DNA from 2 places in the Microbacterium sp. NPDC087591 genome. Region 2 is predicted to be linked to the other one. Evidence: predicted binding sites of a transcription regulator. Region 2 holds the regulator's gene; the other holds the start of a gene.

Region 1 (6,201 bases), on a different contig from region 2:
CCGCAGCCCGCCCGCAACGCAGAAACGCCCCGGCCGAAGCCGGGGCGTTTCTGTTCAGCCTGTGGAGTGGATCAGAAGTCCATGCCACCAGACGGGTCACCCATCGGAGCCGCAGCCTTCTCGGGCTTGTCGGCGACGACGACCTCGGTCGTGAGGAAGAGAGCCGCGATCGAAGCGGCGTTCTGCAGCGCCGACCGGGTCACCTTGGCGGGGTCGATGATGCCTGCGGCGAACATGTCCACGTACTCTCCCGTGGCCGCGTTCAGGCCCTGGCCCGAAGGAAGCTCGGAGACCTTGTTCGCGACGACACCGGGCTCGAGACCGGCGTTCAGCGCGATCTGCTTGAGCGGAGCCTCGATCGCGACGCGCACGATGTTCGCACCGGTCGCCTCATCACCCGTGAGGCTGAGGGCGTCGAGAGCCTTCGTGCCCGACTGGATGAGCGCGACGCCACCACCGGGGACGATGCCCTCCTCGACGGCTGCCTTCGCGTTGCGGACGGCGTCCTCGATGCGGTGCTTGCGCTCCTTGAGCTCGACCTCGGTCGCAGCGCCCGCCTTGATGACGGCGACGCCACCGGCGAGCTTCGCCAGGCGCTCCTGCAGCTTCTCACGGTCGTAGTCGCTGTCGGTGTTCTCGATCTCGCGACGGATCTGCGTGACGCGACCCTCGATCTGGTCGGCCTCGCCGGCACCCTCGACGATCGTGGTCTCGTCCTTGGTGACGATGACCTTGCGGGCACGACCCAGCAGGTCGAGCGTGGCGTTCTCGAGCTTCAGGCCGACCTCTTCGGTGATGACCTGACCACCGGTGAGGATCGCGATGTCCTGCAGCTGCGCCTTGCGGCGGTCGCCGAAGCCGGGAGCCTTGACGGCGACCGACTTGAAGATGCCCTTGAGCTTGTTCAGCACCAGCGTCGCAAGGGCTTCGCCCTCGACGTCCTCGGCGATGATGACGAGCTCCTTGCCGTCCTGGATCACCTTGTCGACGATGGGCAGAAGGTCCTTGATGTTGGAGATCTTCTGGTTCGCGATCAGGATGTAGGCGTCCTCGAAGACGGCTTCCTGGCGGTCGGGGTCCGTGACGAAGTACGGGTTCAGGTAGCCCTTGTCGAAGCGCATGCCCTCGGTGAGCTCGAGTTCGGTGCCGAAGGTCTGGGACTCCTCGACGGTGACCACACCCTCCTTGCCGACCTTGTCGATCGCCTCGGCGATGAGCTCGCCGATGGCCGGGTCAGCGGCGGAGATGGACGCGGTCGCGGCGATCTGCTCCTTGGAGTCGATCTCCTTGGCGCTGGCGAGCAGCTCCTCGGTGATCGCGGCGACGGCCTTCTCGATGCCGCGCTTCAGCGAGATCGGGTCGGCGCCGGCTGCGACGTTGCGCAGGCCCTCGCGCACGAGCGCCTGAGCCAGGACCGTCGCGGTCGTGGTGCCGTCACCGGCGACGTCGTCGGTCTTCTTGGCGACCTCCTTGACGAGCTCCGCGCCGATCTTCTCGTACGGGTCGTCGAGCTCGATCTCCTTGGCGATGGAGACACCGTCGTTCGTGATCGTGGGGGCGCCCCACTTCTTCTCGAGCACGACGTTGCGGCCGCGCGGGCCGAGGGTCACCTTGACCGCGTCGGCGAGGATGTTGAGGCCGCGCTCGAGGCCGCGGCGGGCCTCCTCATCGAAAGCAATGATCTTTGCCATGAGTTTTTTCGTCCCTCCTGGACGTAGACGTTGGGTTTAGCACTCAGAGTATGAGAGTGCTAACGCCATTCTGGCACTCGACCCCTCCGAGTGCAAGCTGCCGGAGCGGGCTGCCGATCGTGCGTCAGGAGGCGGGATCGTCGGTGGGCGTCGCGGGAGCCGTGGTGGAGCGGTCGAGGCCGATCACGACGGTGAGCTGCTCCCCGTCGGTGCGGTTGAGGCCCGCGTAGACATCGCTCTGCTGCACATCGGCGCCGCCGATGAGGTTCGCCAGACCAATGGCCGCGAGCTCGTCGTCATCCTCGACGTAATAGACGGTCGTCGTGGCGAAGTCCGTGCTGTCGCTGTCGCTCGCATAGACCGTGTCGGCGCTCCAGCCCTTGTTGATCAGGAGGTCGCGCATCTGCTCGTCGAGACCCTCGTCCGGCGTCGCGTTGAGGATCATCACCGAGAACGCGGTGTCGACCACCCCGGTCTCCTCCGGCGTCGGTGCGGCGCTCGGCGCGGATTCGGGGAACAGATCGATACGCCCCATGACCACGAGCGATCCGAAGATGCCGGCGATGATCAGCACGAGCGCGGCGACGAAGGACCACAGCAGCACCACCCAGCCGTTCATTCCGGGGGCTTCTGCGCGGTGCGCCCCGACGCGGCCGGAGGTGCGAGGGACATCATCGAAGCGATCGCGGGTGGGCTTTGACACCCCTCGATGCTAGCGGCACACGCCTGGCAATCCGCATCCGCATCCGCAGACGCGCGGAACGGCGGGCTCTCAGCCGACGAAGCCCGGGGTGCGCATGGCGCGATGGGAGGCGCGGGAATCGCGAAGTCGGCGCAGACGGCGCACCAGCATCGGGTCGTACTCCAGCGCCGCCTCCGACTCCACCAGGCGGCCGAGCAGCTGGTAGTACCGCGCGGCGCTCATGCCGAGCTGAGCGCGGATGATCTCCTCCTTCGCCCCGCTGTGGCGTGGCCAGGCCGCCTCCAGGTGGAGGACAGCGCGATCGCGCTCCGTGAGGTCTCCGAGCATGGCTCCAGGTTAGGACTCGTGCGCCTCGGAGGCGCCGCGCCACTCCCAATGACGCCCGAGTGGATCCGCCGATGCGCGGACCTCGCCGTCCAGGGCGACGACGAAGCCCGGCCCCGTCTCGACATCGACCGCGGGTGTCCAGATGTCGAGCAGGCCGGGAGGGTCGATCGTGACCCATCGGGCGGACATGGCCCTGATGCGCTCGACCAACGCCGTGCGATCCGCGCGTGGGATGTGCACGAGCACACCCGGCGTCGTGATCACGAGGGTCGCGTCCGCCGGGGCCTGGGCGGCGAGCGCGTCCAGCTGTGCCAGCGCGTCGCCGGCGACGAGCAGGGGCGGCTCGGCGGCGACGATGGACGCGGCGGCCTCGATGCGCTCCTCTCGCCCCGACTCCCCCGGCCAGACGAGACCGCGCAGCCAGCGTCGGTCGCGCTCGTCCGCGACATCCAGGGGTGCGAGGTCGATTCCCGCGCGCCACACCACCTCCGGCAGGCGCACCCGCGGCAGCGTGCCGGTCACCCGACTTGTCAGCACGACGGTCGACTCCCCCGAGACCGGATCGAGCCCGGCGCGGAGGTGTCCGTCTTCGCCGACGAACCGATACGAGTACCGATCGGGGTACAGGCACAGCCCGCCGGCGGCGCCGAGCTCGAGCAGCGCGAGGGGCCCGTCGATCTCCGACAGCACCGGCAGCAGAGCGGCGAGCCGCAGCGGCTCGTTGGTCTGGAGCGAGCGGATCGCGCACTCCGCGACGACGTCATCCGCGTGACGGAGCACGAAGTCGCGCCAGTGCGGGTATCCGTCGAGCGGCGCACCGAGCAGACGGGTCACGGCGAACACCAGCGGAGGCTGACGGCGGTTCTCCGGGATGCGGGCGAGGACCTCCCGGATCTCGGCGTCGTCGGCGACACCGTGCGCCCACGCCTCGTACAGGGCGCTGCGGCCGGGAGCCTCCTCCGCGGCGAAGCGGGCGTAGCGCAGCTGCACGGCATCCGTCATACGCCCATTGTCGCCCGACGCAGCCGTCGGCCCGTCGAAGGAGGGAGAATGGAGAAGACCCAGGAGGACGCATGGCCTACAGCGTGGACAAGACCGAAGACGAATGGCGCGAGGAACTCGGCGCTGAGCAGTACGCCGTGCTGCGTCAGGCGGCGACCGAGCGCGCCTGGACCGGAGAGCTGCTCGACGAAGGCCGCGCCGGCCTCTACACCTGCGGCGCCTGCGGGGCAGAGCTCTTCCAGAGCGGCACCAAGTTCGACTCCGGATGCGGATGGCCGAGCTTCTACGAGTCGATCCGCCCCGAAGCGGTCGAGCTCATCGAGGACACGACCCTGGGCATGGTGCGCACCGAGGTGCGGTGCGCGAGCTGCGGCTCTCACCTCGGCCACGTCTTCCCCGACGGCTTCGGCACACCGACCGGCGACCGCTACTGCATGAACTCGATCGCGCTGAACTTCACCCCCGAAGCGTCGTGACCGCGCTCGACGCCGTCCGCGCGCGCCAGTCCTGGTCCAAGGTCGACGACACCGCACCCTCGCACGAAGAGCTGCTCACCCTCGTCGCCGCGGCAGGACGCGTCGCCGATCACTCCTCGCTGCGCCCGTGGCGGCTGATCGAGCTGCGGGGATCCGACCGCGAGGTCCTGGGCGCCGCGATCTCGAAGGCTCAGGGAGACAAGTCACCGTCGACGAAGCCGCTGCGCGCCCCGCTGCTGATCGCCGTGGTGGCCAGCTACCGCAAGAGCGACAAGGTTCCGCGCTGGGAGCAGGAGGCGGTCGCCTCGGGCGTCGCGCACATGCTGAGCCTGCTGCTCGACGACGCCGGGTGGGGCGTGCTCTGGCGTACGGGGCACTACACGCGGGCGAAGGCCGTCGCGAAGGCGCATGGACTCGACAAGAACGAAGAGCTCCTCGGCTGGCTCTACGTCGGCGGCAAGCCTGCGGGCAAGAAGCCGGGACGACGCAAAGCCGTCGACGCGCGCAAGCTCGTCAGCCGCATGCCGAAGCCGAAGCCGAAGAAGAAGTAGCCCTCAGGCTCGGCGACGACGACGCGGCAGAGCCACGGCGACGGATGCCGCGGCCACGACCACCATCCCGATGATCTGCCAGGCGGCGGGGCCGGATGCCGGGGGCCAGAGCAGGTCGATCACGACGGACGTCGTCAGCTGTCCGAGCACGGATCCGAGTCCCATCAGCAGCACACCGGTCTGGCCGACGATGAACGCACCGAGCAGGATGTAGGCGAAGCCGAGGAACCCGCCGAGATACAGCCAGGGTTCGGTCGGGAGGGCGTTCGGAGCACCGCGCAGGGCGATGCTCACCCCGGCAGCGAGCAGCAGCACGACGGTCCCGGCGATGAAGCTCATGAGCGTCGCGACGATCGGCGACTGCACCCGCTGCGCGAGGCGGCCGTTCGTCGCGGCCTGCCAGGCGATTCCGACACCGGCGGCGAACGGCAGCAGCAGCATCCACAGCGGCGCCGTCGCCAGCACGTCTCCGCTGAGCGAGATGCCGACCGCGGCGAGCGCGAGCAGTCCGCCGAGCACGCGTCCCGGCGTGACCGCGACCATCCCGGCCGGACCGAATCCGATGCGATCGAGCACGAGACCGTGCAGCGTCTGCCCCGCGACCACTCCGACCGTGAAGAGGGAGACGCCCAGCACACCGGCGGTGAGGCCCTGGGTCGATACGGTGAGCGCGCCGCACGCCCCGCCCAGCAGCATCCACACCGGGATCGTGCGGGCTCGGACGCCGCGCTGCAGCCGCCCGACGCCTCGTCGGCCGGAGGGAAGCGCGGCGACCACGACCACGAGCGCGAGCAGTCCGACGCTGAAGGACACGAAGCCGGCGACGATGCCGTCGTCGAGACGGACTCCGAGGACGCCGTTGATGCGCGCCTGGATCGCCGTCATCACCCCGATCGCGACCGCTCCCCCGAGTGCGACCGGAGCGGGGAGCACGCGGGTCTGGGTCACCTGTCGAGCCTACCGGCGCGGATGGTGCGGCCCGGCGGCCGCCCGGATGTCGGCGACCGGGGCTACGCTGACGGCATGTGCGCGAGCTATGGACTCGATCCCCGTTTCTCCGATGCGGAGCTCCTCGCCGCGGCCGATGAGTCCGTGCTCGAGGGCCTCCGCCTCTGGGCGCAGGAGAATGCGGGCGAGACCGTGCGTCCCACCGGCAAGAACCTGCGCAATCTGAACCCGATCGTGGTGCAGCCCGAAGAGGCGCCGACGCTCGAGCCCGCCTGGTGGGGATTCCTGGTCGGAGGGGAACCGGCGAAGTTCCCCTCGATCAACACCCGTTCCGAACGCCTGCAGGAGCGACCGGGCGGTCTGCGCTCCCGCGCGCTCGTGCCCGCGACCAGCTGGTACGAGATGCAGAAGCCGTCCCGCCAGTGGCACCAGTTCCTCGTCGACGACGGCGCTCTGTTCGGCATGGCGGCCGTGACGCAGCGAGGCAAGACCACCGACGGCAC
Region 2 (6,201 bases):
CTTGGCCATCGCGAGGTACGTCTTGCCGGTACCGGCCGGACCGATGCCGAACACGATCGTGTTCTCCTCGATCGCGTCGACGTACTCCTTCTGCCCCAGGGTCTTCGGACGGATCACCCGGCCCCTGGTCGACAGGATCGCCTCGCCGAGGACCTCGCTCGGTCGCGGTCCGCCGTCACGGCGCAGCAGCCGCGCCGAGTTCGTCACATCGCTGGGGGCCAGATCGTGCCCCGCTTTCGTCATCGCCAGCAGCTCGTCCACGAGCTTCTTCGCGTTCGCGACCTCCGTTGCGCCGCCGCTGAGCGTGATCTCGTTGCCGCGCACGAGCACCTGCACATCGCGATGCTCCTTCTCGAGCATCCGCAGCAGGCGGTCCTGCGGCCCGAGCAGCTGCACCATCGCGACGCCGTCGGCGTAGATCTTCTCGACAGCCTCGGGCTCACGCCCACCCAGGCTGCGCTCGGCCGGTTCGTGGTTCTCAGGCACCGACGCTCTTCTCGGTCAGGCCGCCACCCAGCACGTGGGCGTGGACATGGAAAACGGTCTGTCCGGCGTTCGCTCCGGTGTTGAAGACCAGGCGGAAGTCGCCGTCGGGAGTGTGCTGCGCTGCCAGTTCCTTCGCGAACGCGATGAGCTCGGCGAGCAGTCCGGCGTCTCCGGCGGCCAGCTCCGTGACGTCACGGTAGTCCGCGGTCTTCGGGATCACGAGCAGATGCACCGGCGCCTGGGGCGCGATGTCGCGCAACGCGAAGAGCCGATCGGTCTCGCCGATGATCTCGGCGGGGATCTCCCCGGTCAGGATGCGCGTGAAGATCGAGGGTTCCGTCATGGATTCAAGTCTACTGACCACTGCGCACCGGGCGCGTGGGGGCGCTCACCAGCGGCCGAGCGCCACCGAGAGCACGGCGATCGCCGCCGGTCCGGCGGTTGAGGTGCGCAGCACCGTGTCGCCGAGCAGCACGCGCTCAGCTCCTGCCTCGGTCAGTCGCGCCAGTTCGTCGGGGGCGATGCCGCCCTCCGGCCCGACGACGAGCACCAGATCGCGCCCGTCGGAGACGATTTCGGAGAGCCGCCCGGTCGCGGTCGGATCCAACAGCAGCACGCGCTGCGTCGCGGCCCGTGCAGCGAGCTCCGCGGTGGTGACGGGCGCGCCGACCTCGGGCACCCACGCACGATGCGCCTGCTTCGCGGCCTCTCGCACGATCGATGCCCAGCGCTCCCGCCCCTTGGCCGCCTTTGCACCCTCCCAGCGGGAGACGCTGCGACTCGCCTGCCAGGGCACGATCTCGTCGACGCCGAGTTCGCACGCCGCCTGCACCGCGAGTTCATCGCGGTCGCCCTTGGCGAGAGCCTGGACCAGCACGATGCGCGGGGTCGGCGCCGAATGCTCCGCGCGCTCCGAGATCCGCACATCCACCTGCGCCGGCGAGACCTGCTCGGCGACGCCGGAGAGCCAGACACCCCTGCCGTCGCCGATCGTGATCGCCTCGCCGACCCGCAGCCGACGCACGACCGCGGCATGCTTCGCCTCAGCTCCGGTCAGCGACACGAGGTCGCCGGTGACGGCATCCGATGCGGACTCGAGCAGGAAGTGCAGGGCCATGGGTCAGTGCTGTCCGCGGAATCGGTCGCGGAGCTTGGAGAACAGTCCCTGCTGGAACTGCGCGAGCTGCGGACCCGGGGCCTTCGCCTTCTTGGCGAAGTCCTCGATGAGTGCGCGCTGCGCCGAGTCGAGCTTGGTGGGTGTCACGACCTGCACGCCCACGCGGAGGTCGCCGCGCTGCGTGCCGCGGAGCGGTGTGATCCCGCGCCCTTTGATCGTGAGCACGTCTCCGGACTGCACGCCGGGACGGATCTCGAGGTCCACCTCGCCGTCGAGCCCCTGGATCGCGGTCTCGGTTCCGAGGATCGCATCGGTCATCGACACCTCGAGCGTCGCGAGCAGATCGTCGCCGTCACGGCTGAACGCGGCGTGCGGGTTCACCGTGACCTCGACGTACAGGTCGCCGTTGGGGCCCCCGGCCTTGCCCACCTCTCCGGAGCCGGGGAGCTGCAGACGCAGACCGGTCTCGACGCCGGCCGGGATGTCGAGAGACACGGTGCGGCGCGAGCGCACGCGGCCCTGGCCTCCGCAGGTTCCGCACGGGTACGGGATCGTGGTTCCGTAGCCCTCGCACGTGCCGCAGGGCTGCGAGGTGACGACATTGCCGAGCAGACTGCGCACCTGGCGCTGCACGTGACCGGAGCCGCCGCAGATGTCGCAGGTGACGGGCGAAGTGCCTTCCTGGCAGCAGGACCCCTGACAGGTCTCGCAGAGCACCGCCGTGTCGACCTCGATGTCACGATGCGCGCCGAACACGACATCGCCGAGGTCGAGGGTCACGCGCACCAGGGCGTCCTGGCCGCGTTCCCGACGCGAGCGCGGCCGCCCGCCGCGGCCACCGCCCTGCGCAGCGCCGAAGAACGTCTCGAAGATGTCGCCGAAGCCGCCGAACCCTCCGAAGTTCCCGGCCGCGCCGTCTCCGCCGCCCATGTCGTAGCGACGGCGCGACTCGTCGTCGCTGAGCACGTCGTACGCGTGGGTGACGAGCTTGAACTGCTCTGCGGCATCCTCGCCCGGATTCACATCCGGGTGCAGCTGCCGTGCGAGGCGCCGGTACGCCTTCTTGATCTCATCGATGGAAGCGTCCCGGGACACCCCGAGAACCTCATAGTGGTCCGCCACAATCGCCTTTCTGCGCGTGTCTGTCGTGTGGGAGCCGCGTGTCAGCGGCTCGCCTCGTCTTCATCGAGCATCCGCGTCAGGTAACGGGCGACCGCCCGTGCTGCCGCGAGGTTGCTCGGATAATCCATGCGTGTCGGTCCCATGACACCGACACGAGCCATCCCACTGGGGGCGGCGTAGTTGCTCGCGACGATCGATGCCTCGCCGAGGCCGAACGGCGCATTCTCCGTACCGATGCTGGCCGCGAGGCCGTGCTCGTCGGTCACCATCTCGCTCATCAGCCGCAGCAGGGTCACCTGCTCCTCGATGGCCTCGAGGAGCGGATGGATGCTGCCGCGGAAGTCCTGTTCGCGGCGGGCGAGCGTGGCCGCCCCCGCCATGACGAGCTTCTCCTGACGGAACTCACCCAGCTCGTCGATCACGATCGCCGCGAGCGTGCGCAATGCCGCGTCGTTGGGCGTGTCGACCGTGGCGAGAAGACTCTGCAGGCGATCAGCCGCATCACTGACGGCACGACCGGTGATCAACGCGGAGAGCCGCGCGCGCAGCAGGGCCAGCTCCGCCTCGTCGAGCTCGACCGGGAGTGGGGCCATGCGCTGCGATACACCGCCGGCATCGGTCACGAGCACGATCAGGAGTCTGTTGGGAGCCAGCGCCACGAGTTCGAGGTGCGTGAGGTGCGCGCGAGCGAACGACGGGTACTGAGCGAGAGCCACCTGGCCGGTGAGCTGGGTCAGCACGCGCACGGTGCGCACCATGAGGTCGTCGAGGTCCGCCGGCTCTGCCAGGAAGGACTCGATCGCCGAGCGCTGCGCCGCAGACATCGGCCGCAACTGGGCGAGGTGATTGACGAAGACGCGGTAGCCCTTGTCGGTCGGCACCCGGCCGGACGACGTGTGCGGAGCGGTGATCAGCTCCTCGTCCTCGAGCAGGGCCATGTCATTGCGGATCGTTGCCGCAGACACGCCGAAAGAGTGCCGGTCGACGATCGAGCGGCTGCCGACGGGTTCGTGGGTCTCGACGTAGTCCTGCACTATCGCGCGGAGAACCTGGAGTCCTCGCTCGGTGACCATCGACTTCTCCTTCCGCTGGCACTCGGATACTCAGAGTGCCAATTCTACCGGTGCGCAGAGCTTTCCGCCCGTCTCACCCGTCGAGTCGTGCGTGTGCCGCTCTCTCGAGGCGGTTCGCGACCCGCGAGGCGCGGACCGAGCGCCCCCTCTCATCCATCGCATCACGGGTGACCTACGATGACGAGCATGACGTCCGATCCCCAGATCACCCTCCGCGCCGGCACCGTCCAGGGAACCACGACAGACGGCATCCACCGCTTCCTCGGCATCCCCTACGCGGCGCCGCCCTTCGGCGAGAACCGCTTCCGCGCGCCGCAGCCGGTGACTCCCTGGGAGGGCGTGCGCGCGGCCACCGAGTTCGGTCCCACCGCGCCGCAGCTCCCCTACCCCGGAGCGATCGGCGAGCTGCTCGGCTCGGTGCACATCCCCGGCGAGGACATCCTCACGGCCAACGTCTGGGCGCCGGTGGATGCGGCCGGCGCGCCGGTCGTGCTCTGGATCCACGGCGGTGCTCTGGAGCGCGGCACGGCGGCACTCTCGCTCTACGACGGCGCCGTGTTCGCGCGGGCGGGCGTCGTCTTCGTCTCGATCAACTACCGCCTCGGCGCCGAGGGGTTCTCGGTGCTCGATGACGCCCCGCGCAACCTCGGCCTCCGCGACGTCGCCGCTGCACTCGAATGGGTGCATGCCGAGATCGCGGCATTCGGCGGGGACCCGGCCCGCATCACCGCGATGGGGGAATCGGCCGGTGGCGCGCTCGTGGCCGCCCTCCTCGCTCGCGACGAGTCACGCGCACTGATCGCGGGGGCCATCATCGAGTCGGGTCCGCTCGAGGCGCAGACCCCCGCCAATGCCGGTCGCGTCACCACCCAGATGGCGAAGCGACTCGGGGTCCGCGCCGATCGCGCCTCGTTCGCCGCCGTCCCACCGGAGCAGCTCCTCGAGGCCCGCCGGCAGCAGTCGGCCGGCTCCTCTCCCCTCGGCGGCGCGCCAGGATTCCAGGTCGCGATCGACCCCGAGAGCCTCCCGCAGTCGCCGCACGAGATGCTCGGCGAAATCGACGCTCCGCTGCTGATCGGCACCAACACCGACGAGTACCGGCTGTGGTTCCCTCCGGAGGCGCTCGCCGGCATCAGCGAGACGAAGCTCTTCCTCGCGTCTCTGGCCCTGCGCATCCCCCGTCGCGCGGTGAAGGCGTACCGCGACGAATGGCCAGGTGCGTCCACGGGCGAGATCTTCGGACAGCTGGCGACCGACATGATGCTGCGCCGCGGGCTCACCCGTGTCGCACAGGCGAAGCCGTCGTCGACCTTCGTGTACGAATTCGCCTGGTCGAGCCCGGTGCGCGATCTGCGGGCCGCGCATGCCCTCGAGCTCGGCTTCGTGTTCGACAGGCTCGACGACGAAGAGGCGCACCGGCTCGCGGGGCCGGATGCGCCGCGACGTCTCGCCGTGGAGATGAACGCCGCCTGGGTCGCGTTCATCACGACCGGCGACCCCGGCTGGCCGTCATATGGATCGGATCGAACCACGCGGCTGTTCGACACCGCGAGCACGACGATCCCGCAGCGCCGCACGACCGGGCTCGACCAGCTGCCGCGCTGAGCGTCAGTCGGTCAGCTCCCGCACCACCGCGTCCGCGAGCAGCCGTCCGCGCAGAGTGAGAGTCAGACGCCCGCGCAGCGCCGACGCGGCGTCGACCATCCCGTCGGCGATGAGTCCCGCCACGCGCGTGCGGTTGCCCTCCGGGAGCTCTGCGATCGCGATGCCCTCGGCGAGGCGGCTGAGCAGCAGCACGCGCTCCAGCATCCGGGCCTCGGCGTCCGGACGCTCGGTACCGGCCGCCGGGGACTCGGCGGCGGCGAGGCGCTGCGCGTAGGCGGCGGGATGCTTCACGTTCCACCAGCGCAGGCCGGCGACGTGACTGTGCGCGCCGGGACCGAATCCCCACCAGTCGCTCCCGCGCCAGTATGCGAGGTTGTGGCGTGATCGCTGCTCGGGTCTCCGCGCCCAGTTGCTGACCTCGTACCAGTCGAATCCGGCCCCACCGAGTCGCGCGTCCGCGAGCTCGTACATGTCGGCCTGCACATCGTCGTCCGGCGTGGGGACCTCACCGCGCCGGATCTGACGAGCGAGCTTCGTGCCGTCCTCGATGATCAGCGCATACGCCGAGATGTGATCGGACTCGAGCGCGAGAGCGGCATCGAGCGACGCCTCCCAATCGGCGAGCGACTCACCCGGCGCACCGTAGATCAGATCGACGCTCACGGCGAGACCGGCATCCTTCGCCGCGGTGACGGCGGTGCGCACGTTCTCCGGGCGATGCGTGCGGTCGAGGGCGGCGAGCACGTGCGGGACCGCCGACTGCATGCCGATGGAGAGACGCGTGACTCCGGCGTCGGC

Evidence for each region. Region 2 encodes HrcA, which represses chaperone genes, less so after heat shock. Its sites were predicted from a motif close to TTNGCACTCGNNNNNNNCGAGTGCNAA; they were not measured.
Region 1: the regulator HrcA is predicted to act here: its motif matches at 1,728-1,754, upstream of groL (chaperonin GroEL).

What each region holds. Positions count from the first base shown of each region.
Region 1 is NZ_JBIUWU010000003.1:344,849-351,049, forward strand. It holds gene groL (chaperonin GroEL) at 72-1,691, opposite strand; gene ACIOVG_RS16120 (LytR C-terminal domain-containing protein) at 1,816-2,394, opposite strand; gene ACIOVG_RS16125 (DUF3263 domain-containing protein) at 2,464-2,721, opposite strand; gene ACIOVG_RS16130 (DUF2332 family protein) at 2,731-3,723, opposite strand; gene msrB (peptide-methionine (R)-S-oxide reductase MsrB) at 3,795-4,199, shown strand; gene ACIOVG_RS16140 (nitroreductase family protein) at 4,196-4,750, shown strand; gene ACIOVG_RS16145 (DMT family transporter) at 4,754-5,698, opposite strand; gene ACIOVG_RS16150 (SOS response-associated peptidase family protein) at 5,774-6,201, shown strand, end outside.
Region 2 is NZ_JBIUWU010000002.1:549,305-555,505, forward strand. It holds gene ACIOVG_RS13260 (PhoH family protein) at 1-399, opposite strand, end outside; gene ACIOVG_RS13265 (HIT domain-containing protein) at 479-829, opposite strand; gene ACIOVG_RS13270 (16S rRNA (uracil(1498)-N(3))-methyltransferase) at 875-1,603, opposite strand; gene dnaJ (molecular chaperone DnaJ) at 1,607-2,725, opposite strand; gene hrcA (heat-inducible transcriptional repressor HrcA) at 2,767-3,798, opposite strand; gene ACIOVG_RS13285 (carboxylesterase/lipase family protein) at 3,985-5,403, shown strand; gene hemW (radical SAM family heme chaperone HemW) at 5,407-6,201, opposite strand, start outside.